2 regions of the Micromonospora sp. WMMD754 genome follow, and region 2 is predicted to be linked to the other one. Evidence: riboswitches for the same ligand, from Rfam matches in the RefSeq annotation. Region 2 holds a riboswitch; the other holds the start of a gene.
What was found. A riboswitch is a leader RNA that binds a small molecule or an ion and turns the genes downstream of it on or off. The one in region 2 is predicted to bind cobalamin.
Positions count from the first base shown of each region.

Region 1: it holds a riboswitch for cobalamin, as region 2 does, so the genes downstream of both, metE (5-methyltetrahydropteroyltriglutamate--homocysteine S-methyltransferase) here and ACN27B_RS27720 (acyl-CoA thioesterase) in region 2, are expected to answer to the same signal.

Region 1 is NZ_CP186058.1:6,363,351-6,378,556, forward strand. Features, by position in the region: gene def (peptide deformylase) at 1-340, shown strand, start outside; gene tsaD (tRNA (adenosine(37)-N6)-threonylcarbamoyltransferase complex transferase subunit TsaD) at 344-1,387, shown strand; gene ACN27B_RS29720 (LysE family translocator) at 1,437-2,060, opposite strand; gene ACN27B_RS29725 (acyl-CoA thioesterase) at 2,064-2,576, opposite strand; cobalamin riboswitch at 2,704-2,914, opposite strand; cobalamin riboswitch at 3,043-3,255, shown strand; gene metE (5-methyltetrahydropteroyltriglutamate--homocysteine S-methyltransferase) at 3,370-5,607, shown strand; gene ACN27B_RS29735 (metal ABC transporter ATP-binding protein) at 5,964-6,536, shown strand; gene ACN27B_RS29740 (metal ABC transporter permease) at 6,549-7,424, shown strand; gene ACN27B_RS29745 (ABC transporter substrate-binding protein) at 7,348-8,139, shown strand; gene ACN27B_RS29750 (DJ-1/PfpI family protein) at 8,279-9,145, opposite strand; gene ACN27B_RS29755 (ABC transporter substrate-binding protein) at 9,283-10,332, opposite strand; gene ACN27B_RS29760 (PepSY-associated TM helix domain-containing protein) at 10,438-11,871, opposite strand; gene ACN27B_RS29765 (DUF5134 domain-containing protein) at 11,959-12,537, shown strand; gene ACN27B_RS29770 (vitamin K epoxide reductase family protein) at 12,548-13,156, opposite strand; gene ACN27B_RS29775 (DsbA family protein) at 13,183-13,941, opposite strand; gene ACN27B_RS29780 (hypothetical protein) at 14,045-14,830, opposite strand; gene ACN27B_RS29785 (DUF5134 domain-containing protein) at 14,998-15,206, opposite strand, start outside.
Region 2 is NZ_CP186058.1:5,879,536-5,894,741, reverse strand. Features, by position in the region: gene ACN27B_RS27730 (PrsW family glutamic-type intramembrane protease) at 1-724, shown strand, start outside; gene ACN27B_RS27725 (LysE family translocator) at 756-1,382, opposite strand; gene ACN27B_RS27720 (acyl-CoA thioesterase) at 1,379-1,891, opposite strand; cobalamin riboswitch at 2,020-2,230, opposite strand; gene ACN27B_RS27715 (PepSY-associated TM helix domain-containing protein) at 2,301-3,770, opposite strand; gene ACN27B_RS27710 (cytochrome c oxidase assembly protein) at 3,909-6,002, opposite strand; gene ACN27B_RS27705 (copper resistance CopC family protein) at 6,053-6,631, opposite strand; gene ACN27B_RS27700 (Dyp-type peroxidase) at 6,658-7,890, opposite strand; gene ACN27B_RS27695 (copper chaperone PCu(A)C) at 7,887-8,477, opposite strand; partial or broken gene ACN27B_RS27690 (type B 50S ribosomal protein L31) at 8,638-8,933, opposite strand; gene ACN27B_RS27685 (CobW family GTP-binding protein) at 8,930-10,216, opposite strand; gene rpmB (50S ribosomal protein L28) at 10,489-10,725, shown strand; gene rpmG (50S ribosomal protein L33) at 10,725-10,892, shown strand; gene rpsN (30S ribosomal protein S14) at 10,892-11,197, shown strand; gene ACN27B_RS27665 (TIGR03943 family putative permease subunit) at 11,297-12,025, opposite strand; gene ACN27B_RS27660 (permease) at 12,022-13,050, opposite strand; gene ACN27B_RS27655 (Fur family transcriptional regulator) at 13,255-13,659, shown strand; gene ACN27B_RS27650 (ATP-binding protein) at 13,673-14,650, opposite strand; gene ACN27B_RS27645 (LLM class flavin-dependent oxidoreductase) at 14,769-15,206, opposite strand, start outside.

The DNA.
Region 1 (15,206 bases), 480 kb from region 2:
CTGCCCCGACGCCACCGGCGCCCACACCGTCGCCCACGTGATCAACCCGGTCCTGCACCTGCCCGAGCAGCGGGATCTCGTCACCGACAGCGAGGGCTGCCTGTCCGTGCCCGGCCAGTACGCCGAGGTCACCCGCCCGGCCACCGCCGCCGTTTCCGGCCTTGACCTGCACGGCCGGCCGGTGCGCATCGACAGCACCGGCACCCTCGCCCGCTGCCTGCAACACGAGGTCGACCACCTCGACGGCCTCGCCTACGTCGACCGGCTGCCCGCCCGCACCCGCAAACGCCTCCTTGCCGCCGCGGCCGAACACCCCGGCGTCGGCGTCGGACAGGACTGAGCGGTGCCGGTCGTCCTCGGCATCGAAACGTCCTGCGACGAGACCGGCGTCGGCATCGTCGCCGACGGTGTCCTGCTCGGCGACGCCCTCGCCACCAGCATGGACGAACACGCCCGCTTCGGCGGCGTCGTGCCCGAGATCGCCGCCCGCGCCCACCTGCACGCCATCACCCCGATGGTCCGCCACGCCCTCGACCGCGCCGGCCTCGGCTTCGCCGACATCGATGCCGTCGCCGCCACCGCCGGCCCTGGCCTCGCCACCGCCGTACAGGTGGGCCTCGCCGCCGGCAAGGCCTATGCCCTCACCCTCGGCGTCCCCCTCTACGGCGTGCACCACCTGGCCGGCCACGCCGCCGTCGACGTCCTCGACCACGGCCCCCTCCCCGCGCGCAGCGTCGCGTTGATCGTCTCCGGCGGCCACACCAGCCTCCTACTTCTCGGCGACCTCGCCCGCGACCCCGTCGTCCACCTCGGCGACACCGCCGACGACGCCGCCGGCGAAGCCTTCGACAAGGTCGCCCGGCTGCTCGGCCTGCCGTACCCCGGCGGCCCGGCAATCGACGCCGCCGCCCGCCACGGCGACCCCACCGCGATCGCCTTCCCCCGCCCCATGACCGCACCCGGCGACCTGCCCTACCGGTTCTCGTTCTCCGGCCTGAAAACCGCCGTCGCCCGCTGGACCGAACGCCACCACGGCCCGTTGCCCGTCGCCGACATCGCCGCCTCCTTCCAGGAAGCCGTCGCCGACACGCTCACCCGCAAAGCCGTCGCCGCCTGCCGCGGCCACGACATCGACACCCTGCTGCTCGTCGGCGGCGTCGCCGCCAACAGCCGCGTGCGCGCCCTCGCCCAACAGCGCTGTCACGCCGCCGGCATCACCCTGCGCGTGCCCGCACCCCGACTCTGCACCGACAACGGCGCCATGATCGCCGCCGTCGGCGACCTCCTCGTCCGCGCAGGTGTGGGCCCGTCAGCGCTGACTCTCGGCGCCGACCCCAACGCCGTCCTGACCCGCGCCACGATTCCCGGCGCCGCCTTGCAAGGGTGAGAACGACGCCCAGGTCGCCGGCCTGCACGCCACCCTGTCCGGCGGCGTGTCAGCCCAGGGCGAGGCGGACGCCGAGGGCCACGAACGCGACCGCGCAGAGCCTGTTGATCCGCCGCGACCACCGCCGGTCCGCCAGCCTGCCGGCGAGCCGGCCGGCGCCCACGCCGAGAGTGATGTCCACGGCGAGCTGCACGGCGACGAACAGGGCGCCGAGCAGGACGAGCTGCGCCGTCGCGTCGCCGGCACCCGGATCGACGAACTGCGGCAGGAACGCCACGCTGAACAGGATCATCTTGGGGTTGAGCAGGTTCGTCACCAGTCCACGCAGGAAGGCCCGCCCGGGCGACGCGCCGCGGTCCGGATCGTCGGCGGTGACCGGATCGCGCCGACACGCGGCCCGGACCCCCAGGACGATCAGATACGCGGCGCCGGCCCATCGGATGGCGGTGAACAGGACCGGTGACGCGCTGATCACCGTGGCCAGTCCTCCGACCACCGCGGCGACGTGCACGGCTTCCACGGCGGCGACGCCAAGCGCGGCGACGACCCCGGATCGGGCGCCGTAGCGGGTGGCGTTGGCCAGCACGAACATCATGTCCGGGCCGGGCGTGACCATGAGGACGACGATCGCGGCGAGATAGCCGGCGAGCACCGCAACGGACAGTCCGAGCACCGTTCAGCCCTCCCCGGCGCCGTTGAGCAGGGCCCGGCGCAGCGCCAGCCGGTGCTCCCGTCGGATCTGCGCCTCCCGGTAGCGTCGCCGGTCCCCGTCGGTCTGCGGCAGCAGCGGCGGGACGGCGCGGGGATCGCCGTGATCGTCGACGGCCACCATCACCAGGTGTGCCGTGGCCACGTCGACCGGGGGCACCGCGCGGTCCCAGCGGTCCGCGCTGACCCTCACCGCCACCTCCATCGAGCTGCGGCCGGCCCAGGTGATCCGCGCGTCGACGTGGACCACGTCACCGACGCGGACCGCGCGTAGGAAGGCGGTCTCGTCGATGGCTGCGGTGACCGCCGGGCCGTCGGAGTGGCGGGCGGCGACGACCCCGGCGACCGAGTCGATCAGGTTGAGGATCCGGCCGCCGTGCACCGTACCCATCAGGTTGGTGTGGTGCTGGTCCATGATCTGCGACAGGGTCAGGTGCGAGGCCGACGGTGGTCGGCCGGCGAGTGTGATGGTGTCGGGCACTGTGCGGGTCCGTCCTCGATGCAGCGGACCGCCGACCGGAGGGCGCGCGTCGAGGGCACGCCGACGGATCGCGTACGGCGTGTCACCCGCCCGGACCCACCCGCGAGGTCGACGGCAGCGCGCACCGGTGGTGCGCGCGACGCGGGCAGGTCTTCGGACTCGCGGGCCGGACCGGGTTCGGTCGCCTACTGGCCGTCGCTTCCCAGGCCGGTGGCCCAGTGCTGATGACGGCGGTCGTTCCCACTCACCGCTGCGGGGCAGTCCCGGACTTCCACCGGGTTCCCTCTTACGACACCCGGCCGTCGCCGACCGGGTGAACCAGCGCTGCGACCATTTTAGCCAGTCGTCAGGGTGTCGGCGACGCGCCAGGTCGGGGCGGGTGACGTCGGTCTCTCGCGTCCTGATCGGTGCCGTCGACGTGTCCCGCGACTCGGACACGGCCACTCACGCACCGCACCGTCGTCGTACGATCGTGCGCGGTGCTGGTTCGCCTCCCCGCTTCGGCGGGTGGGCGTCGTAAGAGGGAACCCGGTGCGAGACCGGACTGCCCCGCAGCGGTGAGTGGGAACGACCGCCGTCATCGAAGCACTGGACCGGAAAGGTCCGGGAAGCGACGGCCAGTAGGCGACCTCGTGTCATGCCCGCGAGTCCGAAGACCTGCCAGCGCTGCGTGCGCCGTCCGGTGCGCGCCGTCGACGGCCTCTCGGGAGGGCCAGGGCGGAAAGCCGGTACGCCCGCCGTATCCGCTTCTCCCTCCCGGTGGCCGCCAGGCACCTCGAGGGAAGGACCATCAGTGACCACTCCATTCGGCCAGAGCACCGTGCTCGGCTATCCACGCATCGGCGCGCACCGCGAACTGAAGAAGGCGGTCGAGGCCTACTGGGCCGGCACGCTCGACGCCGCCGGCCTGCACGAGACCGCCGCCGGGCTGCGGGCGCAGGTGTGGCGGACGCTGCGCGACGCCCGCCTCGACGCCATCCCGTCGAACACCTTCTCCTACTACGACCAGATGCTCGACACCGCCGTCGCCGTCGGCGCGATCCCCCACCGGTTCACCCGCCTCGGCCTCGACGACCTCGACACGTACTTCGCCATGGCCCGCGGCGTCGACGCCGAACCGGCGCTGGAGCTGACCAAGTGGTTCGACACCAACTACCACTACCTGGTCCCGGAGATCGACGCCGACACCCGCTTCGCCGCCCACCCCGTCAAGGCGCTGAGCGAGTACGCCGAGGCCCGCGCCCTCGGCATCACCACCCGCCCGGTGCTGATCGGCCCGGCCACGTTCCTGCTGCTGGCCAAGGGCGCCGACCCGTTCGCCCGGCTCGACGACCTGGTCGACGCCTACGCCGGCATCCTCACCGCGCTCGCCGGGGCGGGTGTGCCGTGGGTGCAGCTCGACGAACCCGCCTACGTCGCCGACCGCACCGCGGCCGAGATCGATGGTCTCCACCGCGCCTACCGGCGCCTCGGTGACCTGCCGAACCGGCCGCGGATCTTCGTCGCCACCTACTTCGGTGAGCTCGCCGACGCCCTCCCGGCGCTGCTCGACGCCCCGGTCGAGGCCGTCGGGGTCGACCTCGTCGCCGGTCCGGGGAACCTCGAACGGCTGACCGGTGCCGGCCCCTTGGGCGGGAAGACGATCGTCGCCGGCCTCGTCGACGGCCGCAACATCTGGCGTACCGATCTGCGGGCCGCCGTCGCCGCCGGAGCCACCGTCGCCGCGCTGGCCGACCACGTCGCGGTGTCCACGTCCTGCTCCCTGCTGCACGTCCCGGTCGACCTGAGCGCGGAGACCCGCCTGGACCCTCGGCTGTCCGAACGGCTCGCGTTCGCCCGGCAGAAGCTCGACGAGGTCGTCCTGCTCGGGCGCGCATTGCGCGACGGCACCACCGCCCTGCCGGCACCACTGCCGGCCACACCGGCGTCCTGGCGGCGCGACGAGATCCGCGGACGCCTCGCCGCGCTGCGCCCCGAGCACCGGCGACGCGGCGACTACTCCGACCGGGCCGCCCGCCAGCAGCGCCGCCTCGGCCTGCCCGCGCTGCCCACCACCACGATCGGCTCGTTCCCGCAGACCCCCGAGCTGCGCGCGGCCCGCGCCGCCCACCGGGCCGGCACCCTCGACGACGCCGGCTACACCGCGCGGATGCGCGCCGAGGTCGCCCACGTCATCCGCCTGCAGGAGAACCTGGGCCTGGACGTGCTCGTGCACGGCGAGCCGGAACGCAACGACATGGTCCACTACTTCGCCGAGCAGCTCGACGGGTTCGCCGCCACCGACCACGGCTGGGTGCAGTCCTACGGCACCCGCTGCGTACGCCCACCCGTCATCCACGGCGACGTCGCCCGCCGGGCGCCGATGACCGTCGCCTGGTCCACCTACGCCCAATCCCTGACCAGCAAACCCGTCAAGGGCATGCTCACCGGACCGGTCACCATCCTCGCCTGGTCCTTCGTCCGCGACGACCAACCACTCGCCGACACCGCCGACCAGGTCGCCCTCGCCCTACGCGACGAGTGCCGCGACCTGGAGACCGCCGGCATCCGCGTCATCCAGGTCGACGAACCCGCACTGCGGGAAACCCTGCCGCTACGCCGCGCCCACCAGCAGACCTACCTGGACTGGGCGGTCGGTGCGTTCCGGCTGGCCATCAGCGGCGTCGCCGACGACACGCAGATCCACACCCACCTGTGCTACTCCGAGTTCGGAGAGGTCATCGCCGCCATCGACGCCCTTGACGCCGACGTCACCAGCATCGAGGCGTCCCGCTCCAAGATGGAGATCCTCGACGACCTCGCCACCATCGGCTACCACCGCGGCATCGGACCCGGCGTCTGGGACATCCACTCCCCCCGCGTACCGCCGCACGACGAGGTCGCCGACGCGCTGCGGCGCGCCGTCGCCGCGGTGCCCGCCCACCGGCTCTGGGTCAACCCCGACTGTGGCCTGAAGACCCGCGGCTACCCCGAGGTCGAAGCGTCCCTGCGGCGCCTCGTCGCGGCGGCGGCCGAGGTAGGGCAGGGCTGACGTCGTCGCCGGGTGGCCACGCGACAACGGTCACCCGGCCCGGCCGGTGGGCGGCGTCCGGGCTCAACCCGCGAACCCCGCGCCCTGCCCGCACATCCTCACGAAGTCGCGGGAACCACGATCGGGTGGCGTCCGACTACCGGGATGTCGGGTGAGCGCCGTGGCGCGACACGGGGAGGGCCACGCGTGGAGGTTCAGGTGAGGGGCGAAGCCCGGCACGACGCGACGGCCGAATGGGCGGGCGCGCGAGGAAGCTGCGGGCCACCCATTGGGCGCAGCGCGCCACGGCCAGTCGAGTGAGCGCCGCCGCGGTGACATTCCGGGCCGTCACCTGCCGGTACGGCCGCAGGACCGCGGTGGACGCGGTGGATCTGGTCGTCGACCCGGGTGAGCACGTGGCGTTGACCGGCGCCAACGGCTCCGGCAAGACGACCCTGCTGCGCGCGGCGCTCGGCCTGCATCCCCTGGCCGGCGGCGGTGTCGGCGTGGACGGGTTCGAGGCGCGGCGCGGCGCGGAGTGGGCTCGACGCCGGCGGGAGGTGGCCTGGGTGCCGCAGCGCCTCACCGCGGGCCGGTTCCCGCTGCTGGTCGACGAGTTGCTCGACAGCGGCGGCGGGCCCGGGGCCGCGCGGGACGCCGCCGCCGATCTCGGTGTCGCGGGGCTGGGCCGCCGCCCGCTGCACACCCTCTCCGGAGGGCAGTTGCAGCGGGTTTTCCTGGCCCGTGCCCTCGGCGCGGTCGCGGCCGGCGCGCGGGTGCTGTTCGCCGACGAGCCGACCGCCGCTCTCGACTTCGACGGGCAGGAGCAGGTCGCCGCGCTGCTGGCCGCGTTGCCGGTGACGGTGGTCGTGGTGTCCCACGACCGGGCGATGTCCCGTGTCTGTGACCGGGTGGCCGAGATGGCCGCCGGCCGGCTGCGGGTGATCTGAGCCGTGGGCCAGATGCTCGATCTGCTCAGTCTGCCCGCCGTGCAGCGCTCCGGGATCGGCCTGCTGATCGCCGCCGTCGGCCTGCCGGTCGTCGGGGTGTTCATCATCGGCTTGGACATCATCGCCGTTCGCTTCGCGATGATGCACGTGGCGTTGCTCGGCATCGCCGTCGGCCTGCTCACCGGCCTGGACCCGATGCTGTGTGGCCTGGTCGCCTGCGCGCTCGCCGGAGCGGGTGTCGCGCCGCTGGCCCGACGGCCCACCGGACTGCCGGGGGCGATGGGGCTGCTGATGACCTTCGCCATCGCCGCCGCCCTGCTCGTGCTGTCGGTGTCCGGCGTCAACGCCACCGGCGCGTTCGAGCTGTTGTGGGGGTCCATCCTCGCCACCCGCGAGATCGACCTGGTGGTGCTCGGCGGTCTGACGGTGGTCGTCCACGTCCTGTTCTGGCGGTGGCGGCGACACCTCGCACTGCTGCTGTTCGACCGGGAGTTGGCCCTGTGCTCCGGAGTCGCCGCCGGACCGCTGTTGCTCGCCCTGCTCGTGGTCGTCGCCGTGGCCATCGGCGCGTCGATCCGGCTGACCGGGGCGCTGCTGGTCGACGCCCTGACCATCCTTCCCGCCCTGGGCGCCCGCAACCTCGGCCGGTCCCTGCGCTCGATGGTGGTGTGGGCCGTCGCGCTCGGCGTGGTCGGCAACGGCGCCGGGTTCGCCGCCGCGCTGCTGCTCGACCAGCCACCCGGGCCCGTCCTCGTCATCGTCGCCGGGACCCTGACCCTGCTCACCTACCTGATTCCCGAAGGAGCACGTGATGCGATCGATCCGGGCCGCCGCGCTGAGCGCGGTGGCGACCCTGTCCCTGCTGGCCAGCGGATGTGGCAGCACTGACGACCCGGCGCCGGCCGGCAGCGGCGGCGCGTCGACGGCGGTGAAGGGGCCGAGGGTGGTCGCGTCCACCACCTGGGTCGGCGCGCTGGCCAAGGCCGCCGGCGCCACCGACATCACCGTCGTCGCGCCGGCCAGCGTGCAGCACCCGCCGGACTACGACCCGAAGCCGTCCGACCTGACCGCGGTCGCCGGCGCCGACTACATCCTGTTCGCCGAGTTCGACGGCTTCGCCGCCCGGCTCAAGGACGCCGCGGGCGGCGGGGGCAAACTGGTGCCCGTGCAGTTGGAGAACACACCGGCGTCGATCACCTCGGAGGTGAAGCGACTCGCCGCGATGTTCGGCACCGACGCGGCCGCGAGCGCCTGGACCTCCTCGTTCACCGCCGAATACCAGACCCTGTCCAATCAGGCCAAGGCGGCGGCTGCCGGCCGGGCGAGCGCGGTGTCGCACGTGTTCATGGCCTACTGGGGCGACTTCGCCGGCATCCCGGTCGTGGGCACCTACGGACCACAGCCGGTCACGCCCGGCCAACTGGCCGACCTGACCGGAAAGAAGCCGACGCTGGTGCTGGCCAACGCGCACCTACCCGGCGCGAACCCCGACATCGCCGGCGCCGCACGCGTCGACATCGTCAACTATCCCGGCGCCGACCTCGACCTGCTTGCCGTCTTCCGGACCAACACCGAGCGGCTGACCGTGGCGCTCAAGCCCTGAGGGGCCGGCCCGGCAGGGGCTGGTGAGGGGCATCGCGGACGCCCTCACCAGCCCCTGCGCAGGCGGTGGAACGCGCACGCGTCCCGCGACGCCCCGGACCGCTGGGTCCGCCAGCGGCTGCGGAGCGCTCGGTGTGACGTCAGCCGGCGCCGACGAACCGGTTCGGTGCTTCCTTGAACTGCCGCTCGCACCAGGATCCGCAGAAGTACCAGGTGACGCCGTCGTGCTCGGCCGCGAGGGAGGTGTCGGGTGAGACCGCCATCTCGCACACCGGGCACAGCGGCCGGCCCGGTGAGCTTTCCGGGCGCTCGGCGAACTGGCCGTTGCTGCTCGGGTGCATCCAGCCGGTGCCCTGGTATTCGAGTTCGGTGGCGGTCTGCCGTGCGACGTCCCGGCCGAAGTATCGTTCGACGATCCGCAGTGCGAGGTCGATGCCACTGGTGAGCCCGCCGGCGGTGGCGATCCTGCCGTCCTCGACGTAGCGGCGACCTCGGACGACGGTGACGTCCGGGAAGGTGGCCCGGAGCGCGGCGTAGCCGCCGTGGTGGGCGGTCGCGGTCCGGCCGTCGAGCAGGCCGGCCTGCGCGAGCACGAACGAGCCGTTGCAGACGGACATGGTGACCGCGGTGCCGTGGTGGACACGTCGCAGCCACTCCAGCATCCCGGGGGCCAGTTTCCCGGTGTCCATGGCGGGCACCACCACGATGTCCGGCGTCGGCGCACTGTCGAGATCGTGGCCGGGCACCAGGACCATGCCGGCGGAGATGCGGACCGGCTCGGTCGTGGCAGCTACCGTGTGGAGCGTGAACGGGTTGCGCCCGTCGGCGAGGTGGACGTACTCGAAGACGCCCCACGGCCCGGCGAGGTCGACGAGTTCCGTTCCGGGAGAGATGAGGAACGCGACCGTGATGTCACCCGTCGCGGGAGGGTCGAGCGGTGCGGTGAACCGGCCGTCGGGTACGGGCTGATCGTCGGCCCGGTCGGAATCGTCGAACGTCGTACTCATGGTGGTGCCTCCGTTCGCGGATGGAAGGCCGCGCGTCCACTGGGTGCACTTCGTTGACCTCTGGCCAGGCGTTCCGGGCCGAGCCGCCGCTGTCGCCGGCCCGGCCCGGAACCCCGGAATACCGGTGTCGTCTCCGCTCAGCCGGCGGCCTGGACGGCGTCGCTGATCCGCTTGACCGCGACCGCGTTCAGCGGCCCGAGATAGAAGCTGTCGGACACCGACGTGTAGGTCTTCGTCTTCGACGCCGGCCACTGCGGGAACTGCTTGAACAACTGCTCCGCGTACGTCTTGGCGTCGTCGCTCGGCTGGTAGAGGCCGATCACCAGGACGTCCGCGTTCGCGGCGGCGAGGGCCTCGGCGTTGATCGCGGCGAGTTGCTGGTCGGTGCGGCCGGCGAACACGTTGACGCCGCCGGCCCGGTTGACGATGTCGTCGAAGATCCCGCCGGCGAACACCGTCGGCACCTTGAGGCCCATGGCCGCTGACATGCCCGGGTAGACGACCAGCACCCGCTTGCGCTCGCCGTCCGGCGCCGGGAGCGCGGCGAGCGCGGCGCGGGTGTCCTGCACGATCTGCGCCGCCTTGCCCTGGACGTCGAAGATCAGCCCGAGCTGGGTGAGCAGGTCGAACGACGACTCGACCGACCGCTTCGCGTACGTCGTGACGTCCTGCGGTCGCGGTGCGGTGGCACCGTTGGCGCAGTTGGACGGCGTCACGAAGCTGTTGACACCGGCCTTGCCCAACTCGTCCCGGGAGATCGAACCGATCTTGGTGTCGAACCCGCCCGCCCAGGTGGAGATGACCAGGTCCGGAGACTGGGCCAGGACCTGCTCGCGGGGCACCTCGAAGTTCTGGTTGATCTTCACACCACCGGTCGGGATGGCATCGATCTTGGCCACCATCGCCGGGTCGTCGGACACGCCGTACCGCTGGCTGTTCGCCACGATCCGGTCCTGCACGCCGAGTGCGATCAGCGACTCGACCTCCGCGACCGACGCCCCGTTGAGCAGCACGACCCGGCGCGGCGCCTGGGTGAAGGTGACCTCACGGCCGCAGTTGTCGATGGTCAGCGGATAGGTTGTCCGCGCCCCGGTGGGCGCGGTCGCGCCGGACGACGCCGCAGGCGCATCCGGCACCTCCGTCGCGGAGCAGGCCGCGAGCGCGAGCACGCCGCACAGGGCCAGCACCGCCCGGGAGGAACGAGGAATCAGGGATTGGACGGCTCGTAGCATGGGTGGACTCTTGCTCCTCTGTCGTGGGCACATCATGGATCCGGCTGGGCGCTCGTCAGGTCAGACGGTGCCGAAGAAGCTCCGCAGCGCAGGGAGCCGGCGGATCAGGAACTGGTCCAGGGCAAGGACGATCAGCAGGGACAGACCGAACAGGGGCAGGAAGACACCGAGTACGACCATCGCGCCGAGCAGGGTCCAGTTGCCCCAGACCGGAAGTTTCGCCCGGGGCGCGGCAAGGCCGGAGGCGGTACGGCGACGGGTCCACCACATCATCGGACCGGTGACGCACATGAAGATCACCGCGAGGCAGAAGAACGTGGACAGGACCGTGTTGAGCGTGCCGAGGCGTCGCCCCTCGTGCAGCGCGATGCCCTGGGAGACGACCTTCGCCGCGGCGCTGTAGTCGGCGTAGCCGTACTGGCCGACCACGTCGCCGCTGTACTGGTCGACGTGGATGGTCCGCTCCTTGCTGACGTCGGACTCGGCCGGGTTGCCGACGTTGTACCACTGGCTGCTCATCACGCTGAACACGCCTTTGTCGCCCTCGGGGTACATGATCAGGTACGGGCCGGGGGCGCCCTGGGTCTGCGCGGCCGTGACCGCCCGGTCGATGGAGATCGGGGTGCCGGCGCCGGTGCTGGTGCCCTGCGGGGCGTTGCCGGCGGCCCATCCGGCGGGAGCCGACTGGCCGTCGGTGTCCTCGATCTGCTGGCGGATGGTGGACTCCGCGCCGGGATCCTCACCCCAGAGCCCGGAGCCGCCCTGGACCGCCACCTGCTGGGCCTTCGCGCCCCAGAAACCGGTCCACGGAAGGCCGGAGATCACCAACAGCAGGATGCCGAGGCCGACGGGGAGGCCGACGAGGGCGTGCCAGCCGCGCAGCCGGGCTCCCCGCTTGCCCTTGGCCTGCGCGCCGTTGCGCGCGCGTCGACCGAGGAAGAAGATGATGAACCCGGTGATGGTCAGCACGATCGCCCAGGAGGCGCCGAGCTCGACGATGCGGTCACCGACGCCGTCCTCGCCGATGAGCAGGTCGCCGTGGATGCGCTCGGCCCAGGTGGAGACGAGCTGGTCCTGGCGTAGCTCGCCGGTCACGGTGGAGGTGTAGGGATTGACGTAGATGTTCGTGCTGCCGCCGTCCCCGAGCCCGGCGACGAAGAGGGTCGACCGGTCATCGGTGCCGTCCTGCACAGACAGGATGGGGCGGTCCGGGAACGCCGCGCGGACGGCCGCCTCCTGGGCCGACAGCGCCGCGCGTTCGGCGCCGTCGGGCGCCGACACCTTCAGCACTCCGGGGTGGGTCAGGGAGTCCACCTCGTCGCGGAACATGTAGGTCATGCCGGTGACGGCGAGACAGAAGAGCACTGGGATGACGATCAGCGATCCGTAGAAGTGCCAGCGCCAGAACGCGGCGAACCAGTTGGTCCTCCTGGGCCTGGCCGGTGACGACGGCGCCTCGGCGGGGGGCGGCGTGGCGGTTTCGGTGGCGGTCAAGGGGGTCGCCCCTCTCGGTCGGCGTCGTTTTCTTTTTCCAGATCGGCTGGCTAGGTTGTAGTCGTGCTAGAGGCCCCGTGGGTTCCCGTGCTGACGGCTGTGTTCCTGGCGACAGGCCTGGTCTGTGCCGCCGGTCTCCTGATTCGCAGGCGGGGATCCGCCGGCGACCGGGAACTCACCGATGTCGATCTGGTTGACATCAGTCACGGCGTGATGAGCGCGGCGATGATCCTCATGCTGTGGGTGATTGTCGAGGGCGTGGTCGCCTGGGCGCAGGTCGCCATCTTCGCGATCCTCGCCCTCTCGCTGCTGCCCGCCTACCGGCGGGCGCGCGCCACGTCGGGCCGCGTCGACCTGCTCGGCCACATGGCGATGGGCGTGGCGATGATGTGGATGCTCGCGGCGATGCCGACGCTGATGTCGGAGATGGCCGCCGGCGGCTCCGGCTCCGGACACTCGCACGGCGGGGGCAACGCCGCGGCGGGGCCGACGGCGACACCGATGTGGGCGGACGTGGTGAACGTCGTGTTCGTAGTGCTCGCCGCCGGTACGGCGCTGTGGTGGCTGTACCGCGCCGCGACGGTGGCCGGCCACCGGCTGCACCTGACCGGTTACGCGGCCATGGCCGGGGGCATGGCGACCATGCTGGTGCTGATGAACGGTTGACGCGCCCCGCTCACATGAGCAGCGTCCGCCAGTAGAACCAGAACTCGACGCCGATCAGCACCGCGATGACCAGGTACCACACGGCGAGCCCGACGGTGTGCAGCCGCACCAGCGCGGTCGACGCCGCCGGCGCGGGCAGGTGCCGGTGGTGCAGGTTGTGCAGCGTGACGTACCAGAAGATGGCGATCGTGACGACCCAGACCACCATGCAGTACGGGCACAGCGCGCCGATGCGGTAGACGCTCTGGTAGATCAGCCAGTGCACGAACAGCACCCCGAACGTGGCACCCACCTGCAGGCCGAGCCAGCACCAGCGGGGCAGCGTGACGCGGGCCAGGAGCAGCACCCCGATGGTGGTGACCACGCTGAAGCCGACGATGCCGAGCAGCGGGTTGGGGAAGCCGAAGGCCGACGCCTGCGGCGTGACCATGACCGAGCCGCAGGACAGGATCGGGTTGATGCTGCACGACGGGCGGTACGCCGGGTCGGTCAGCAGGTTGACCTTCTCGATGGTCAGCGTCAGCGCGGCCAGCAGCCCGACGCCCCCACCGACGGCCAGGATCCACGGCACGATACGGGCGGCGAACGGCTCCCCGCCTCCGACCGGCCGGTCACCCAGGTCCGGCGCGACGCGGGTGTCGGCGCTCACTCGCTCAGCGCCGCGTCGACGGCGCTCTTGAGCGCGGCGTACGTCGCCGGGCCGTCGAAGCGTTCACCGTTGAGGAAGAACGTCGGGGTGCTCTGGACCCCGGCCGCGGTGCCGTCCTGCTGGTCCTGCCGGATGCGGTCGGCCGTCGACTCGTCGGACACGTCGGCGCGGTAGCGGTTCATGTCGAGTCCGAGTTGCTCGGCGTAGCCGGCGAAGACCGCCGACTGGTCCTGCTGCTGGTTGCCCCAACTGCTCTGGGTCTGGAACAGCTTGACGTACATCTGCTCGAACTTGTCCTGCTTGCCGGCGGCCTCGGCGGCCCGGGCGGCGTTCTCCGCGTTGGCGTGCACCGACAGCGGGAAGTTGCGCACCACGTAGGTGATCCGTCCCGCGTACTCCGTGCGTAGCCGCTCGACCTGGGGGAACGCCTGCCCGCAGGCGGGGCACTCGAAGTCGAGGAACTCGACCACTGTGACTCGGCCATCACCGGCGGTGCTGAGCCGGTGGCTGTCCGCGCGCACCAGGCGCTCGGCGGAGACCTGCCCGGCGTTGCCCGACTGGCGCTGCACGACCACGAACAGCGCGGTGAGGCCGATCAGCACCACCGCGAGCAGACCCAACGTCACCTTGGTGTTGGTGCTCATCCCACGCTTCTGCATCGCGCGCGCCGCTTTGCCACCGGCCCGCCGGTCGCGCTGGGTTCGACGCTCCGGCGCGGCGGCGGATCGCTGGTTGTTCGGGCGGGTCTTCGGCATCGTCCCAACCTTCTCGACGGTCGTCAGTCCGTGCCGGAGTCCGGGTGCGGCACGCCACCGTACGATTGGTCGCTCGGCGACAGTCGTCAGTTCCCGCGGCCGGTCAGGTCCGGACCGTGGTCGTCATCAGCGAGCGACCCCCGTTCCGGGTGCTCACCTCGAAGCGCAGCGTCCAGGTCCGGCCGGCGGCGAGACTGGCGTTACCGAGCGCGGTGCGGCCGGTCAGGGGCACCACCGCCACCCCGGTGGGACTGTCGGTGGTCCTGTCCTGCGCGGTGGCCGCCCACCGCAGCACCTCGTCGTCGCCGCCCGCGCCGCGCCAGCAGAGATGGAGGAACAGGCCGCTGGTGTCGCGCCGGAGCCAGGCGTCCAGGGTCTGTCCCCGGTCGCTGATCGTCACCGACGTACGGCGGGGACAGAAGTCGCGGTCGGCGGTCGGACTCGCCGCGGCGGCGGGCAGCGCGATCACGGCCATCGCGGCGAGCAGGGCCACGCCCGTGCCGATGATCAGCGGCCGGGAGCGGCGCCCGGGTGCAGGAATCGCCTCGCCCGTGCGGGTCGGACGCGGTACGGGGTGTAGGACGTGCTGGAGCCGTCCACCCGTCTCTCGATGGCGCACGGTGAGCCCGGGGGCTGTCCGACGCCCGGCTGGTCGCGCCCGCTCCCGGACGACCGTCGTCGTCGCGCGGGTCCGGCTCCGGCCGGCGGCGAGGGGCACGATCCGGCATTGCAGAGCCACCGTGCCGCTCAGGGCGACGACGTCGGCGTCGACGGCCCGCGGTTCGAGGCCGTCGTCCGGTGATTCGTCGTCCGGTCCGCTCCGGTCCACCGTCCGCACCAGCACGGCGGCGAGGACGATCATGGTTAGGAAGATCGCGAGGCTGGTCACGACAGCCGCCGGGCCGCCGTGACGAGATCGTGCGTAGGGGTCATGCCTGTCCGATCGGAGCAGCCGGCCCGCCCATCGCGGCCGGAGGGACGTCTCTGCTCGGTTAGTCCGCGTTGGGTGGGTGATAGTTCCCGGCAGTCGGCGTCCGGCGGCGGTGTGCGTACCGTTCAGAGCAGGGTGAGTGTCGCGGCGGCCATACCGGCGGACATGAGCAGGTGACTGCCCGCGACGCCGGCCCGGCCGAGCAAAGCCCGAGAGTGCGGCACCCGGAGCGCGGCGACCAGCCGGATCGACCAGACGGCAGCGGCAGCGGCGAGCGACACGAGGAGCACGACCGTCAGCGCGTCCGGCAGGCCGGTGCTCTCCCACCCGCCAC
Region 2 (15,206 bases):
CGTGCCGGCGCTGATCCTGCTCGGCGCCGCCATCGCACCGGCCACGTTCCTGACCTTCGCGCAGGGCCGCACCGGCCGGTGGCGGGTCCCCGGTTCGGTCGTCGGCCTCGCCGCGTTCGTCGGCGGGGTGGTCGGTGTCGTCGCGGCCGGCTGGCTGGAGTACGACACCCTGCACCGCCTCGGCGTGCTGCCGATGGTGTTCGTCGGCCTGATCGAGGAGACGGCGAAGCTGATCGTGCCGGTGGCGATCCTGCTGCTGTGGCGCCGGCGCCGGTCGCCGGGCGAGGGTCTGGTGATCGGGGTGGCCTCCGGCGCCGGCTTCGCCGCGCTGGAGACGATGGGCTACGCGTTCACCGCGCTGGTCGGGTCCCAGGGCAACCTCGGCACGGTCGAGCAGACGCTGCTGATCCGGGGCCTGACCGCGCCCGCCGCGCACCTGTCCTGGACCGGCCTGACCGCCGGCGCGCTGTTCGCCCTCGCCGCCGCGCCGGGCGGGCGCCGGCTGGCGGCGTTCCTGCTGACCTTCGCCGCGGCCGTCACGCTGCACACCTGCTGGGACACGTTCGGCACCCAGGCCGCCTACCTGTTCATCGGCGGGGTGTCGCTGGGCTGGGTGCTGCTGCGCCTGCACCTCGACCAGGAGCGGCCGGGCGACGTGCCGGCGGGCCCGGCCGCGGCGGCGCGGCGGGTCGACGACGGGCTGGGCGCCACGCCCGGCCGGTGAGCGCCGCCGCGCCCACCGGCCACCCCGGACGTCAACCGGCAGCCAGCCGGATCCCCAGCGCGACGAACGCCACGGCACAGACCCGGTCGATGCGCCGCGACCAGCGGCTGTCGCCCCACCGGCCGGCGATCCGGCCGGCGCCCAGCCCCAGCGCCAGGTCGACGGTGAGCTGGACCGCGACGAAGAGCGCGCCGAGCAGCACCAGCTGCGCCGTCACCGGTCCCTCGCCGGGCCGGACGAACTGCGGCAGGAACGCCACGCTGAACAGGATCATCTTCGGGTTGAGCAGGTTGGTCAGCAGACCGCGCAGGAACGCCCGGCCGGCCCGCCCGTCGGCCCGGTCCGCCGACGCGCCGGGCCGTCCGGCGCCGCGCAACGCCCGCACCCCCAGCACGACCAGGTAGGCCGCGCCGGCCCACCGGATAGCGGTGAACAGCACCGGCGACGCGGCGACCACGGTGGCGAGCCCGGCCACCACGGCGGCGACGTGCACCGCCTCGCCGGCGGCGACCCCGAGCGCGGCCACCGCGCCGGCCCGGGCGCCGTACCGGGCGGCGTTGGCGAGCACGAACATCATGTCCGGTCCCGGGGTGAGCATGAGCAGCACGATCGCCGCGAGGTAGCCCGCCAGCACGGCCGGCGGCAGTCCGGCCGTCACGCCTCGCTCCCGCCGTCGAGCAGCGCCCGCCGCAGCGCCAGCCGGTGCTCCCGGCGGATGTGCGCCTCGCGGTAGCGGCGCCGGTCGCCGTCGGTCTCGGGGCGCAGCGGCGGCACCGCGCGGGGGTGGCCGTGGTCGTCCACGGCCACCATCACCAGGTGCGCGGTGGCCACGTCCACCGGCGGCACCGCCCGGTCCCAGCGGTCGGCGCTGACCTTCACCGCCACCTCCATCGAGCTGCGCCCGGCCCAGGTGATGCGGGCGTCGACGTGGACCACGTCGCCGACGCGCACCGCGCGCAGGAAGGCCGTCTCGTCGATGGCGGCGGTGACCGCCGGTCCGTCGGAGTGGCGGGCGGCGACCACGCCGGCCACCGAGTCGATCAGGTTGAGGATCCGACCGCCGTGCACCGTACCCATCAGGTTGGTGTGGTGCTGGTCCATGATCTGCGACAGCGTCAGGTGCGAGGCCGACGGCGGTCGGCCGGTGAGCGTGCTGGTGTCGGGCACGTGTGGTTCCGTCCTCGCGAAGCGGACCGCCGACCGGGCGGGGCGCATCGTCGAGGGCACGCCGACGGTTCGCGTGCGGCGTGTCACCCGCCCGACCCACCCGCGAGGTCGACGGCAGCGCGCACCGGTCGGTGCGCGCGGCGCGGGCAGGTCTTCGGACTCGCGGGCACGACACGAGGTCGCCTACTGGCCGTCGCTTCCCGGGCCGGGTGGCCCAGTGCTTCGTTGACGGCGGTCGTTCCCACTCACCGCTGCGGGGCAGTCCCGGACTTCCACCGGGTTCCCTCTTGCGACACCCGGCCGGGGCCGACCGGGTGAACCAGCGCTGCCGGCAGCGTAACCCAGCACCTTCGGGCCGCCGGGCCCCGCCCGGCGGCCCCGGGTGGAGGGTCGCCGGGCGGGACGCCGGTCAGCTGCCGGCCGGGGCGGGTGACACCGGGACGCTCCGGCGCCGGCGCCGGCGCCCGAGCAGCCCGGTCAGGGCGTCGACCACCAGGAAGCCGAGCAGCGTGCCGCCGAACCAGGGCAGCGCCCAGCCGAGCGCCGCCACCACCGGCACGCCGACCAACAGCGCCCACCACGGCGTGCCGCGCCACGCGCCCCGGGCCGGCGGTGCGCCCAGCGGCGCCCGGCGGTCGGCGCGGGTGGGCCGGCGCTGCCACCACATCCGGTAGCCCCAGACGACGACGCAGAGCAGGCCGAGCGCGAGCGCGGCGAGCAGGACCTGGTTGACCGGCCCGAGGAGACGGCCCATGTGGGCCTGGATACCGAGCTTGCTGAGCTTCGCCAGCAGCGGCCAGTCGGTGAAGTCGCTGCGCGCGGTCACCGTGCCGCCGGCCGGGTCGACGGCCACCCGGTCGTACGCGACCGGCCAGGTGTCGTCGGTCTGCGCGACCGTCCAGGCGGCACCGTCGTGCGCCGCCGGTGCGATCTCGACCGGGCCGGACAGGCCGGCGGCGCGGGCGGCGCCCAGCACCCGGTCGTACGTGGCCGGGTCGGCCGCCGGCGCGGTGGCCGTCCCGCCGTGCCGGTGTTCCCCACCGCCGGTGGCGGGCGGCGCGCCGTCGAGCGTGGTCGAGATCTCCGGGGTGCCGGCGCGCAACGCGTCCAACCCGGCGCCGAAGTTCGCCCCCGCGTAGCGGGACCAGGTCAGACCGGTTGCGGCGAGGAAGAGCAGACCCACGGTGAGCCAGACGCCGGTGGTGGCGTGCCAGCCCCGGGTGCGGCGTACGCCCCGCCCGGCGGACAGGTCGGGCACGAGCAGGTGCCGGGCGCGGGCGCGGCCGGCGGCGCGCCGGCGCCACCACAGCACCACGCCGCCCAGCGCCAGCACCCACAGCCAGCTCGCCGCGATCTCGGAGTAGTGCCGCCCGACGTCGCCCAGGTGCAGGTTGCGGTGCAGGTCGTCCAGCCAGGTGGTGGCCGGTGTCGACCCGAACCAGGTGGTGAGCTGTCCCGCCACCTCGGCGGTGTACGGGTCGACGTAGACGGTGTGCTGCCGGTCGCCGAGATCCTCGCGCGCGAACACCACGCGGGTGGTCCGGTCACCGGCGCCCGGCTGCACCGCGGTGAGCGTGCCGTCCGGGTGCGCGGCGCGGGCGGCGGCGATCTGGTCGGCGAGCGGTCGCGGCTGCCCGCCGACCGCGGTGACGGTGAGCTTGTCGCCGTAGAGCGCGGCGTCGAGCTGCGGCGTGATCGTGTACGCGAGCCCGGTGAGCGCGGCGACCAGCAGGAACGGCGCGACCAGGACGCCGGCGTAGAAGTGCAGGCGGGTCAGCAGGGCCGTCAGCGGCGCGGGCCGGCGGGGCGGTCGGGCGGCGTCCGGCGGTGTGGCGGGGGAGTCCGGCGCGCGGTCGCCGGGCAGTTCGGTCACAGACATCAGGGCAACTCCGATCGGGAAACAGGAATTGGGGAACGGGCCGGCCCGTGCCCGTCGAGCCGTGCCGGTGTGCGCGGTTGCCGTCTCCCGGGTGAATGGTCGGACCGGACCGCGCGGAAGTTCCCGCCGATGCTCCGATCAGTTCCGGTCGGGGCGGCGCGCGGTGGCGGCCAGGAACGCGTTGTAGCGGGCCAGGTCGTCGTCCTCGCCGGTGGCCTCGGCCCGGTCCGCGGCCCGGTCGAGGCGGCGCTGTTCGCGCTCGTCGGCCCGGATCCACTGCCGGACCAGCAGGACCATCACCACGGCGGCCGGGATCTCGCCGAACGCCCAGGCGATGCCGGCGCCCAGCTTCTGGTCCGCCAGCGGCGACGACGCCCATCCGGGATGGACGCCGAGGTACCAGTCCGGTGCGATGACGGTGGTGGTCTGCATGAGCGCGAGTCCGAAGAAGCCGTGCGCCATCATCGCGGCCAGGTGGATGAGCACCAGGATCGGGTGGGGCACCCGGGGTCGGCCCGGGTCGATGCCGATGAGCACCCAGAACAGCAGGTAGCCGGAGACCACGAAGTGCCCCAGCATGGCCAGGTGCCCGAGGTGGGAGCGCATCAGCGTGCCGAGCAGGTCGCTGAAGTAGAGGCCGAAGAGGCTGGCGGTGTAGATGCCGAGCGCCACCACCGGATGGGTGAGCAGCCGGGTGAGGCGGCTGTGCAGGCCGCGCAGCAGCCACTCCCGGGCGCCCCGCACCTGCGGGTCGTCCGGGCGGCGCAGCGCCCGTAACGCGAGCGTGACCGGGGCGCCGCCGACCAGCAGGATCGGCACCAGCATGGACAGCACCATGTGCTGGGCCATGTGGGCGCTGAACAACACGTACGCGTAGCGGGCGAAACCCAGGCCGGTGGCGGCGGCCAGCACCAGCAGGCCGCCGACCCAGCTCGCGGTGCGCGCCGCCGGCCAGCGGTGCCCGGCCCGGCGTAGCCGCCGCACCCCGGCCAGGTAGGCGGCGATCCCGACCACGGTCACGGTGAGGAAGAACAGGTCGGGCAGCGGCTGCCCGAGCAGGTGCGCCGCGGTGGGCGCGGCCGGCATGCCGAAGCCCAGCACCTCGGTCACCGGGTCGGCGTCGACCGGCTCGGCGACCGGCGTCGGACTGCGCGACAGCGCCACGGCCAGGCCGACCGTCGCGGCGAAGACCATCAGCTCCCCGGCGGCCAACCGCGCGAACGCGCCGCGCCGCCCGGCACGAAGACCCGGCAGGGTACGCGTGCGATGCGCCGCGCCGATCAGCCCCAGCGCCACCAGCGCGGCGAGTTTGCCCAGCACCAGCCACCCGTAGCGGGACTGCCACAACTGGTCCACCGCGCCGAGGCGTACCGCGGCGTTGGCCAGGCCGCTGACCGCGACGGCGACGAAGCAGGCCAGCGCGAGCCGGCTGTACCGCGCGGCGGCCCCGGGCAGGTGCCGGCTGCGCCGGATGCTCAGCAGCGCGGCCAGACCGCCGGCCCACAACGCCGCCGCGAGCACGTGCAGGGCGAGGCTCGACACGGCGATCTGGTGGTTGCCCGCCCCAGCCGCGTGCCCGGTCAGCGCCGGCGGCAGCAACCCGACCAGCGCGACCGCCGACGCGAGCGCCGCCGTACCCCGGGACACGCCGACCCGGGCCGCCACCGCCACCACCGCGGCCAGCCCCGCCTGCGCCAGCAACGAGCGGCCCTGCGCGATGTCGACGCCGAAGCTGACCACGCTCGCCGCACCGAGCCGGTCCAGTGGCACGCCGAGCAGGTCGGAGACGGTCAGCACCAGCAGCGTCAGGCTCGTCACGGCCCAGCCGGCCGCCGTCAGGCCGGCGCGGCGCAGCAGCAGCCAGCCGTGCGCGGACACGCTCGTCCCGTCGCCGGGCAGCAGGAACGCGGCGGTCACCGCGAAGCCGACGGTGAGGGTGGCGAGCGCGTCGGCGAGCAGTCGCACCGGCGGCAGCGCCCAGGTGGTGACCGGGCCGGGATCGGGCAAACCGGGGATCGCGGCGGCGAGCGCGCCGCCGAGGCGCAGCGCGAGCAGCAGCACGGCCACCGCCGCACCGGCCGCCACCAGCCCGACGAGCCAGCCACCGGCCGCCGACGCGGGTCGCTCCGAGCGGTCCGGCCCGGCCTGTTCCGGGCGGCCTGGCCCGGCCTGTTCCGGGCGGCCGGTGTCGGGCAGGGAACGGGGTGTCGGGGACGGCGTGGGCTGGTGCACGGTGCGGACCTGACTTCGGACGGGACGCCGGGTTCGGCCGGCGTCGTGGTTCAGGAGGCGCGGCGGCGTCGGAACAGCAGCAGGGCCGCGCCGGCCACGGCCACGACGACGACCACGCCGGCGGCGAGCAGGACGGCCGGCGGGCCGTCGTCACCACCGGCCGCGGCGGACGCCGGACCCGCGGCGGTCGATGTCGGACCCGCGTCGCCGCCGGTCGTGGCAGCCGCCGGTGCCGGCACGGCCGGGGCCGCCGGGTCGGCGACGGTGAACCGGTACGAGCCCTGCACCGGGTGGCCGTCGGCCGAGACCACCCGGTAGGCGACCGTGTAGGTGCCGTTGGCCAGCGGCTCGTCGACGGAGATCGTGCCGGTGGGACCGTCGACGGCGGGGGCGCCGGTGGGGACCTTCCGTTGGCCGGAGTCGCTGAGCACGATGGTGGTGAACTGCGGGTTGAGCTGCTGGAGGAACCGCAGCGTGACCGTCGTCGGCGCGGCGGTCAGCCGGGCGTCCTGGGCCGGCGCGGCCGCCTGGAGCGTGTTGTGCGCGGCGGCCGGCGCGGCCGGCGCCAGCAGCAGCGCGGCGGCGGCGAGCAGCGCGGCGAGGAACGCGACGGCGGATCGGGTACGCATCGGGGGAGGAGCCTTCCTGGTGGTGGTCAGCCGAGCACCTGCTGGCCGACCCAGCCGCCCTCCGGGCAGCCGGGCGGGACGGCGAACACGGCGGAGCCGATCGGTGTGGTCCACTCGTTGAGCAGGTCCCGTTCGGCGAGCCGGCGCTGGATGGGCAGGAACTGCCGGGCGATGTCGGCCTGGTACGCGGCGAAGACCAGCCCGCTGTCCGCGTGCCCCTCGGCGGTCGGCACGCCGTCGTAGTTGTAGGGCCGGCGCAGGATCTTCTGCCGGTCGTCGGTGACCCGCGCCCGGGTCAGGTGGGAGAAGTCGGGAATGACGGTGAGCCCGTCCGGCCCGAGCGCGGCGAAGTCAGGTTCGTCGTGCTCGGCGGTGCCGGTCAGCGGCGCGCCGGTGTCGAGGCGCCGCCCGACGGCGATCTCCCGGTCGGTGCGACCGAGCAGGTCCCAGGTCTCCAGGTTCATGCTGATCCGCCGGACGACGAGCGTGGTGGAGTCGCGCAACCAGTCCGGGCCGTCGGTGACCCACACGGCGGTGTCGGCGGGGGTGCCGGGTCTCGGGTTGGCGGTGCCGTCGAGCTGGCCGAACAGGTTGCGCTGGGTGCGGCCCGGTTCGGCCCCGGCGGCCCGGCGGAAGCCCTGCTGCACCCAGCGCACCGTGGCGAAGGGTCGGCTGTCCTTGACCAGGACGCGCTGGGCGTGGGCGACGGTGAGCGGGTCGTCGGCGCAGATCTGCAGCAGCAGGTCCCCACCGGACCAGCGGGGTTGCAGCCGGTCGATGCGGAACGCGGGCAGGTCGGCCACCGACGGCGGCCGGCGGTCGGCGCGCCCGGCGGCGGCGTAGAGGCCGGGGCCGAAGCCGAACGTGACGGTCAGCCGGGCGGGCAGCAGGCCGAGTTCCGGCTCGGTGTCGGCCAGCGCCGGGCGGCCCCGGGTGAGCCGGGCCGCGTCGTCGGAGAGCAGCCGCAGCATCCGCCCGAGCGCGGCCCGGTCGACGCCGGGCTTCACGGTGAACGCGACGAACGCCGCGTGCGCCTGCGGTTCGGTGGTCACGCCGGACTGCCGGGCGCCGTGGAACGGCTCCACCGCGCTGCCGACCTGGGCCACCGGGACGGGCTCGGCGGGGCGTACCCGGGGATCGTCGGGACGGGCGACGGCGATCGCGGCGCCGCCGGCGAGCGCGCCCCCGGCGGCGACGGCGCCGCCGGTGAGCAGGCCGCGCCTGCTCACCCGGCGGCCCGTGGGGGAGCCCTCGGTCATGAGGCCGGGCTCATGCTCATCTCCGGCATCGGAGACTCGCCGTGGCCGGGGGCGTAGGACTCCTGGGCGCCGGTGAACGGCTTCGCCACGGCGGTGAACGTCTGGGTGCGACCGTCGGCGAAGGTGAGCGTGAAGCTGAGTTCGTCGCCGGCCTTCACCGGCTTGGCGAGGTTCATCAGCATCAGGTGGTCGCCGCCAGGCTCGAGCGTGGCGCTGGAGCGCGCCTTGATCACGATGCCGCCCGGCTTGGCCTGCATGACCATCTTCCCGTCCTTCATGGTCATCTCGTGCAGTTCCATCGGGGAGACCTCGGTGGTCGCCCCGGTGATCGTCACGTCCGCGTCGCCGTCGTTGACGAGGGTGCCGAACGCCGCGGTCATGCCCTTGTCGGCGGCCTTCACCCACGGGTCGCGGATGCCGAGCACGCCGGCCGACGCGGCGGCGGATGCCGAGGCCGTCGTCGACGCCGACGGCGCGGCGGTCGTCGGGTCGTCGGACGACCCGCAGGCGGCGACGGACGCGGCCAGGAGGGCGGCGGCGATCAGGGCCGCCGGGCGCAGGAGCCGGCCGCTGGTGGTGCTGGGCATGACGTTGTCCCCTCGAAGATCGGTGTTCGTCCGGTTGGTCGGGTCGAGGGGGCGGATAGTTCCGGGCGGTGCGATCCGTCACGCCGGGCGTCGGGGTGCCGGACGTGGCCCCCCTCGTGGCGACCGGGCCGGCGCAGGCGGCCCGGTCGCCATGTCCGCTTCAGCGCGTCTGCCGCGACGCGTGGTTGGCGTAGCGGGCGCGGAACTTCTCCATCCGCCCCTCCGTGTCGAGGAGGCGTTGCCGGCCGGTCCAGAAGGGGTGACTGGCCGAGGAGATCTGCACGTCGATCACTCGGCCGCGGTGCGGAACCCCGCCGCCAGGTAGGGGTACGTGTTGCCGTCGGTCCACTCGACCGTCTGGTCGCCGGTGGCGGTGGACCGGGTGAGGAAGGCGAAGTCGGCGGCGCGGTCGCGGAAGACGACGGGCCGGTACCCGGGGTGGATGTCGGGCTTCATGCGGGCTCTCCTTCGGTGTCGGTGCGGTCGAGGTCGGCGAGCGGGAAACAGCCGGCGAACGGGTCGTCGTACCGTCGCCAGCCGTCCTCGCCGTCGGCGAGTTCGGCGTCGGTGAGCAGGCAGCCGGCGAGCGTGCGGTGCAGGTGGGCCGGGTCGAGGTCGACGCCGATGAGGACCAGGTGCTGGTGCCGGTCGCCGTAGTACGGGTCCCAGTCCAGCGCTGCGGTGAGCCGCCGGTGGTCGGACACCTCGTCCCAGTACGGGTCGGGCAGCGCGGTGAGCCACCGGCCCAGACCGCCGAGGGCGAGACCGCCGCCGGCGAAGTCCCACGCCACGACGGTGTCCGGCTGGCTGGCCAGCCAGACGTGTCCGCGGGAGCGGACCACCTCGGCGTTGACCTCCTCCAGGACGTCGTGCAACCGGCGGGGGTGGAAGGGGCGGCGGGCGCGGAAGACCACCGAGACGATTCCGCAGTCCGGGTGCGGCTCGTGCACGCCGAGGATGTGGCCCTCCAATCCGCGGGTCAGCACGGCCGGGGTCTCGGGGCGGTGGCGGAGGGTGCCGCGCAGCTGCCGGGTGAGCAGGTTCGCGTCGACGGTGTCGTCGTCGACCCGGATCCGCGTCGCCCAGGGCGCCATCCGGTCGAGCAGCACGGCCAGCCGGTCGGTGTCGTACGCGCCCTCGCGGGAGTGTCCCCACAGCACCAGGGTGTCGGCGTACTCGATCTGCCGGACGAGCACGTCGGCGAGGGCCCGGTCGTCGTTGTCCGCGGCGGCGATGCCGAGGCTCTTGAGGTCGTCGGTGCGGGCCAGCCCGTCGAGCAGGTGTTCGGCGTCGACCACGGTCACGTAGGAGTCGACGGTGAGCAGGTCGGTGATCGGCTGCCCGTCGACGAGGCAGTGCGCGCAGACGGCGGCGACCGCCTCCGGTTCGACCACCTCGGGCAGCATCAGCAGCAGGTCCCGCCGGGGGTGGGCGCGGGCCAGGCGGGCCAGGGTGGGCAGCACGTCCTCGCGCAGGGTGCAGGACACGCACCCGTGCGCCAGCGCGATCCGTTCGTCCTCCAGCACGCCCCCGACGTCCCGGACCACCCGGTGCACGGTGCCCGAGCGCAGGTCGGCCAGGTCGTGCCGGACCAGCAGCAGTGACGGGTCCGCCGCGAGGAGCGCCCGGGCCGCGGCGTACGTCGTGGACGTCCAGAAGCCGCTGAGCACCGTCAACGACGGACGGGCGTCGGCCCTGGCGGCAACCACGTCGGACGGTGCGAGCGGTGACGTCGACATGTCGGTCCTCCCGGTGGGTGTTGTTGAAAATCATTGTCAGTATAGGGTGGCTGCCGAGCGGTTCGAAGCGGGAAGCGGCCCGGCTTATGAAATCGAATTCCGATACCATCGGCCCGGCCCGCGAGAGGTAGGGGGTACCTCGCACGGAGCGGGCCGGCCGGCGCGGCGTCCTCGGGCCCTCCGGGCGTCGCGCCGGCCCCTGTGCCGGATCGGTCGATGGAGAGAAAAGGTCCGTGTCATTGAGGTTCGAGCAACCACAAGGAGAGATCACCGTGTCCCGACGTTGTGACGTCACCGGCGCGAAGCCCAGCTTCGGCAACGCCGTGTCGCACTCGCACCGGCGCACCCGGCGCCGGTGGAACCCCAACCTCCAGAACCACCGCTACTGGCTGCCGTCGGAGGCGCGGTGGGTCCGGTTGACCCTCACCGCCAAGGCACTGCGCACGGTCGACCGCAGGGGCGTCGAGGCGGTCGTCGCGGAGCTGCGCGCCCGAGGGGTCAAGGTCTGATGGCCCGACCGACCGACGTGCGTCCGATCGTGCGGCTGCGCAGCGCCGCCGGCACCGGCTACACGTACGTGACCCGCAAGAACCGCCGCAACGACCCGGACCGCCTCGTCCTGCGCAAGTACGACCCGGTGGTGCGCCGGCACGTCGAGTTCCGCGAGGCCCGCTGATGGCGCGCCGCAGCCTCGGCAACCGGCAGGCCCGCCGGGTCGGGCTCGTCGACCGGTACGCGCAGCGCCGCGCCGGGCTGAAGCGGGCTATCAGGCACCCGGACACCGACCCGGCGGCCCGCGAGGAGGCCGTCCGTCGACTCGCCCGGCTACCCCGCGACTCCAGCCCGGTCCGGCTGCGCTCCCGGGACCAGATCGACGGTCGACCGCGCGGGGTGCTGACCCGGTTCGGGCTGTCCCGGGTCCGGTTCCGCGAACTGGCTCTGCGCGGCGAGCTCCCCGGGATCCGCAAGGCCTCCTGGTGATCCGGTGTCACCGGGCGTGACACAGGGCCCCGGATCGCCCGTCGTCTGATGGGGGACCGGGCGGCGCGGCGTCCCGCTCGGGACGAGCGCGCCGGCCGGTCACTCGTACGGCTCGGCGGGCGCCGCGATCCGCTCCCACGTGTCCACCTGGAAGGAGGGCACGTCCGCGTCGTTGACCGGGTCCTTCACCGTGTGCGGGATCCACCGGCCGGTGGCGCGGATCCAGGTGTCGGCCGGCAGCGCGGGCACCTCGCCCCGCAGCCCGACCTTGATCGGCACGCCGTCGGCCGCGCAGCAGGACAGCACGATCCGGGCGAGCATGGGGCGTCCGTCCGGCCCGGGCGCGAGGAAGCCGGTGAGCTGGAGCTGCCGGCCCCGCAGGGTGCGGCCGTCGTCGTAGACGGCGCGGTAGCCGTACTCCAGGAGGGTCAGCTCGGCCGGTTCCCGGGGTGGCAGGGGCGGGTAGGCGACGTCCCGGTCCTCGGTCAGGGCGGAGCCGGCACGCGACGCGGTGTCCGCGCCGAGCGCCGGCGGCACCAGGAAGAGCAGGGCGAGCGCCGGGAGCAGCAGCAACCAGCCGACCGCCGGCCCGGAGCGGCCGTGACCGTGGCCGTCGTCCGCCCCGTCGCCGGCGTCGTCCGCCCGGTTGAGGTGACGCAGTTCCTGCACCAGGGCGACCACCGCGGCGACGACGAGCACCGCGCCGGCGGCGATGAGGAACGGGCGCAGCCCCTGCTTGACGTAGCGCAGGTAGAGATCGGTGAGGCTGGCCCGCAGGATCGCGCCCCCGAGGAGGACCAGCACCACGGCCTGGCTGCCCTGGTTCACCAGAGCACCGTCCCGACGACGGCGGCGACGAGCACGGCGAGGAGGGAGGTGGCCGGCGCGAAGCGCAGGGCGAACGCGCGCCCGAACATGCCCGCCTGCATGGACACCAGCTTGAGGTCGACCATCGGGCCGACCACGAGGAAGGTCAACCGGGCGGTCAGCGAGAACTGGGACAGCGACGCGGCGACGAACGCGTCGGCCTCGGAACAGATCGACAGCAGCACCGCCAGCGCGGCGAGCGCCAGCACCGACAGCACCGGGCGGGCCGCCAGGTCGTGCAGGGCCTGCTGGGGCACGACGACGTTGATGGTGGCCGCGGCCATCGCGCCGAGCACGAGGAAACCGCCGGCGTGCACGACGTCCTGGCGGCACGCCGCCCAGAACGCGGTGGCGCGCGGCATCGTGTCGAGGTGGGCCCGGTGCGGCAGGCGGATCCATTCCGACCGGCCCAGGCGCAGCCACAGCCAGCCCATCGCCAGCGCCACCACCAGGCTCGCCCCGCCGCGGGCGACCACCATCTCCGGGTTGCGCGGGAACGCCACCGCGGTGGCGGTGAGCACGATCGGGTTGATCGCCGGCGCGGCGAGCAGGAACGCGAGCGCGGCGGCGGGGGTGACGCCGCGCCGGATCAGCGAACCGGCGATCGGCACCGAGCCGCACTCGCAGCCGGGCAGCACCACCCCGGCGGCGCCGGCGACCGGCACCGCCAGTGCCGGATGCCGGGGCAGGGCGCGGGCCCAGAAGGAGCGGGGTACGAAGACCGCGATGACCGCGGACAGCGCCACCCCGAAGACCAGGAACGGCATCGCCTGCACCAGCACCGAGACGAAGACGGTCAGCCAGGTCTGCAGGCGGGGGTCGGAGACGAGCGAACCCACCTGCCGGTGCAGCACGCCGACCAGGACGAGCAGGACGCAGAGCACCTCGGTGGAGCCGACCACCCGGTCCCGGCCGGGTGGTGGCGCGGCGGTGTCCGCCGCGCCGGAGCGGGGCGCCGCCGGAGCGGCGGGATCGGTCGTGCTCAGTCGGATCACCTTCTCGGGTCGACGGGGGGCATCCTACGGTGACGTATCCGTCACTGTGAGTCTCTGTCCGGTTCGTGTCGGCCCGGGCGGGGGCGTGAGAGGCACATATGCGCAAGGCATAATGGTTCCGGATGTCACGTGGTCGGCGGGCCGCGGGCGCGACCGGGTGCCGGAGGGCGCCCGCACGAGGGAAGGCGGCGCACGGTGACCCAGGCGACGACCGGGGCGACCCGGAACACCCGGCAGCGCGCCGAGGTGCTGGCCCTGCTGCGCGAGCTGGAGGGCTTCCACAGCGCGCAGCAGCTGCACCAGATGCTCGTGCAGCGCCAGGCGAAGGTCGGCCTGACCACCGTCTACCGGACGCTGCAGATGCTGGTGGACAACGGCGAGATCGACTCCGCCCGGCTGCCCGGCGGTGAGCATCTCTACCGGCGGTGCAGCCAGAGTCGCCATCACCACCACCTGGTCTGCCGGCAGTGCGGCCGGGCCGTGGAGGTCGCCGGCCCGGCGGTGGAGCGGTGGGCCGACCAGGTCGCCAGCGAGCACGGCTTCACCGACGTCGACCACACCCTGGAGATCTTCGGCACCTGCGAGCGTTGCGCCGCCTGACCCCCGGCGCCGGTCAACCGCCCGCCACCAGCGACGCCTCCAACGCCCGCGGACCCATCCGGAACTCCGGGTCGATCTGCGCGGTGAGGTCGACGCCGGCGCGCTCGTTCGCCCAGGCGACCGCGTTGCGGCGGTGGAACTCCTGCGCCCAGTGGGTGAACGCCGTCCAGTCCTGCGGCGTGCCGTCCACCGCCTCGACCAGCCGGTCCAGCGCGGCGCGGTTCGTGGCCTCCAGGCCCGTCAACGGGCCGATCTCGCCCCGTTCGGCCCGCCGGACGTAGCCGGACCGACCGAACCAGGTGAGCAGGTCGGCGCCGACGTGCTCGCGCAGGAAGGCGACGTCACCCTCGTCCTCGACCTTGTTGCCGACCACCGAGAGGGTCACGCCGTACTCCCGGGCGTAGCCGGCGTACTGCCGGTAGACGCCGACGCTGCGCACCGTCGGCTCGCAGACCAGCAGCGTGCGGTCGAAGCGGGTGAACAGGCCCGAGGCGAAGGAGTCCGCGCCGGCGGTCATGTCCACCACCGCGTACTCGCCGGGGCCGTCGACCAGGTGGTTGAGCAGCAGTTCGACCGCCCCGACCTTGGAGTGGTAGCAGGCCACGCCGAGGTCCTCGGCGCTGAACTCGCCGGTCACCGCCAGCCGGACGCCGCCGACCGGCCGGACGCAGGCGGCGTAGACCGGGTTGTCCTCGGCGATGCGCAGCAGTCGTGAGCCGCGCCCGGGCGGCGTGGTCTTCACCATCTCCGCCGCGGTCGGGATGCGGGGGTTGTCGCCGCGCAGGTACTCCTTGATGGCGGGCAGGTGCGCACCGAGCGGGTCGACCGGCGGGGGCGCCTGCGGATCGGCGCCGAGCGCGACCGCGAGATGCTGGTTGATGTCCGCGTCCACGGCCAGCACCGGGCGGGACAGTGCGGCCAGGTGCCGCGCGAAGAGCGCGGCGAGGGTCGTCTTCCCGCTGCCGCCCTTGCCGACGAACGCCACCTTCACCGGACCCGCACCCCGCCGTCGTAAGTGGAAACGATTTCCATGAGCCGGAGCGTACCGGACCCGCCGGGGTCGGCGGGCGGCGACACGGCGACCCGACCGGCCGCTTCGTCCGTCCGGGTCAGGGCAGGGCCAGCACCTCGGCGGCGAACCGGTCGACGGTGGACAGGGTCCGCCGCCGGTCCCCGGTCACCTCGACCTGGAACAGCAGGTGCCGCACCCCGGGCAGGGCCGCGGCCGCCGCGACCCTCTCCCGGCACCGGTCCGGCGAACCGACCGGGTGGATCGCGGTCAGGTGGTCGGCGTACGCGTGCGGATCGGCCGGTCCGGCCGGCGCGCCGTCGAGGCGGACGTGGTGGCGGGTGCCGGCGAGCAGCCCGGGGAGGTGGTCGCGCACCGTGCCGGCGGCCTCGGCGTCGCTGTCCGCCACCCAGGCCAGGTGCGCGCTGGCGTGCGGAACCGCCGCCGGGTCGTGGCCGTGTTCCGCCGCGACCCGGGCGTAGCGGCGCAGTAGGGCGGCCTTCTCCGGCAGGTCGGCGTGCAGCCCGAGCAGCACCGG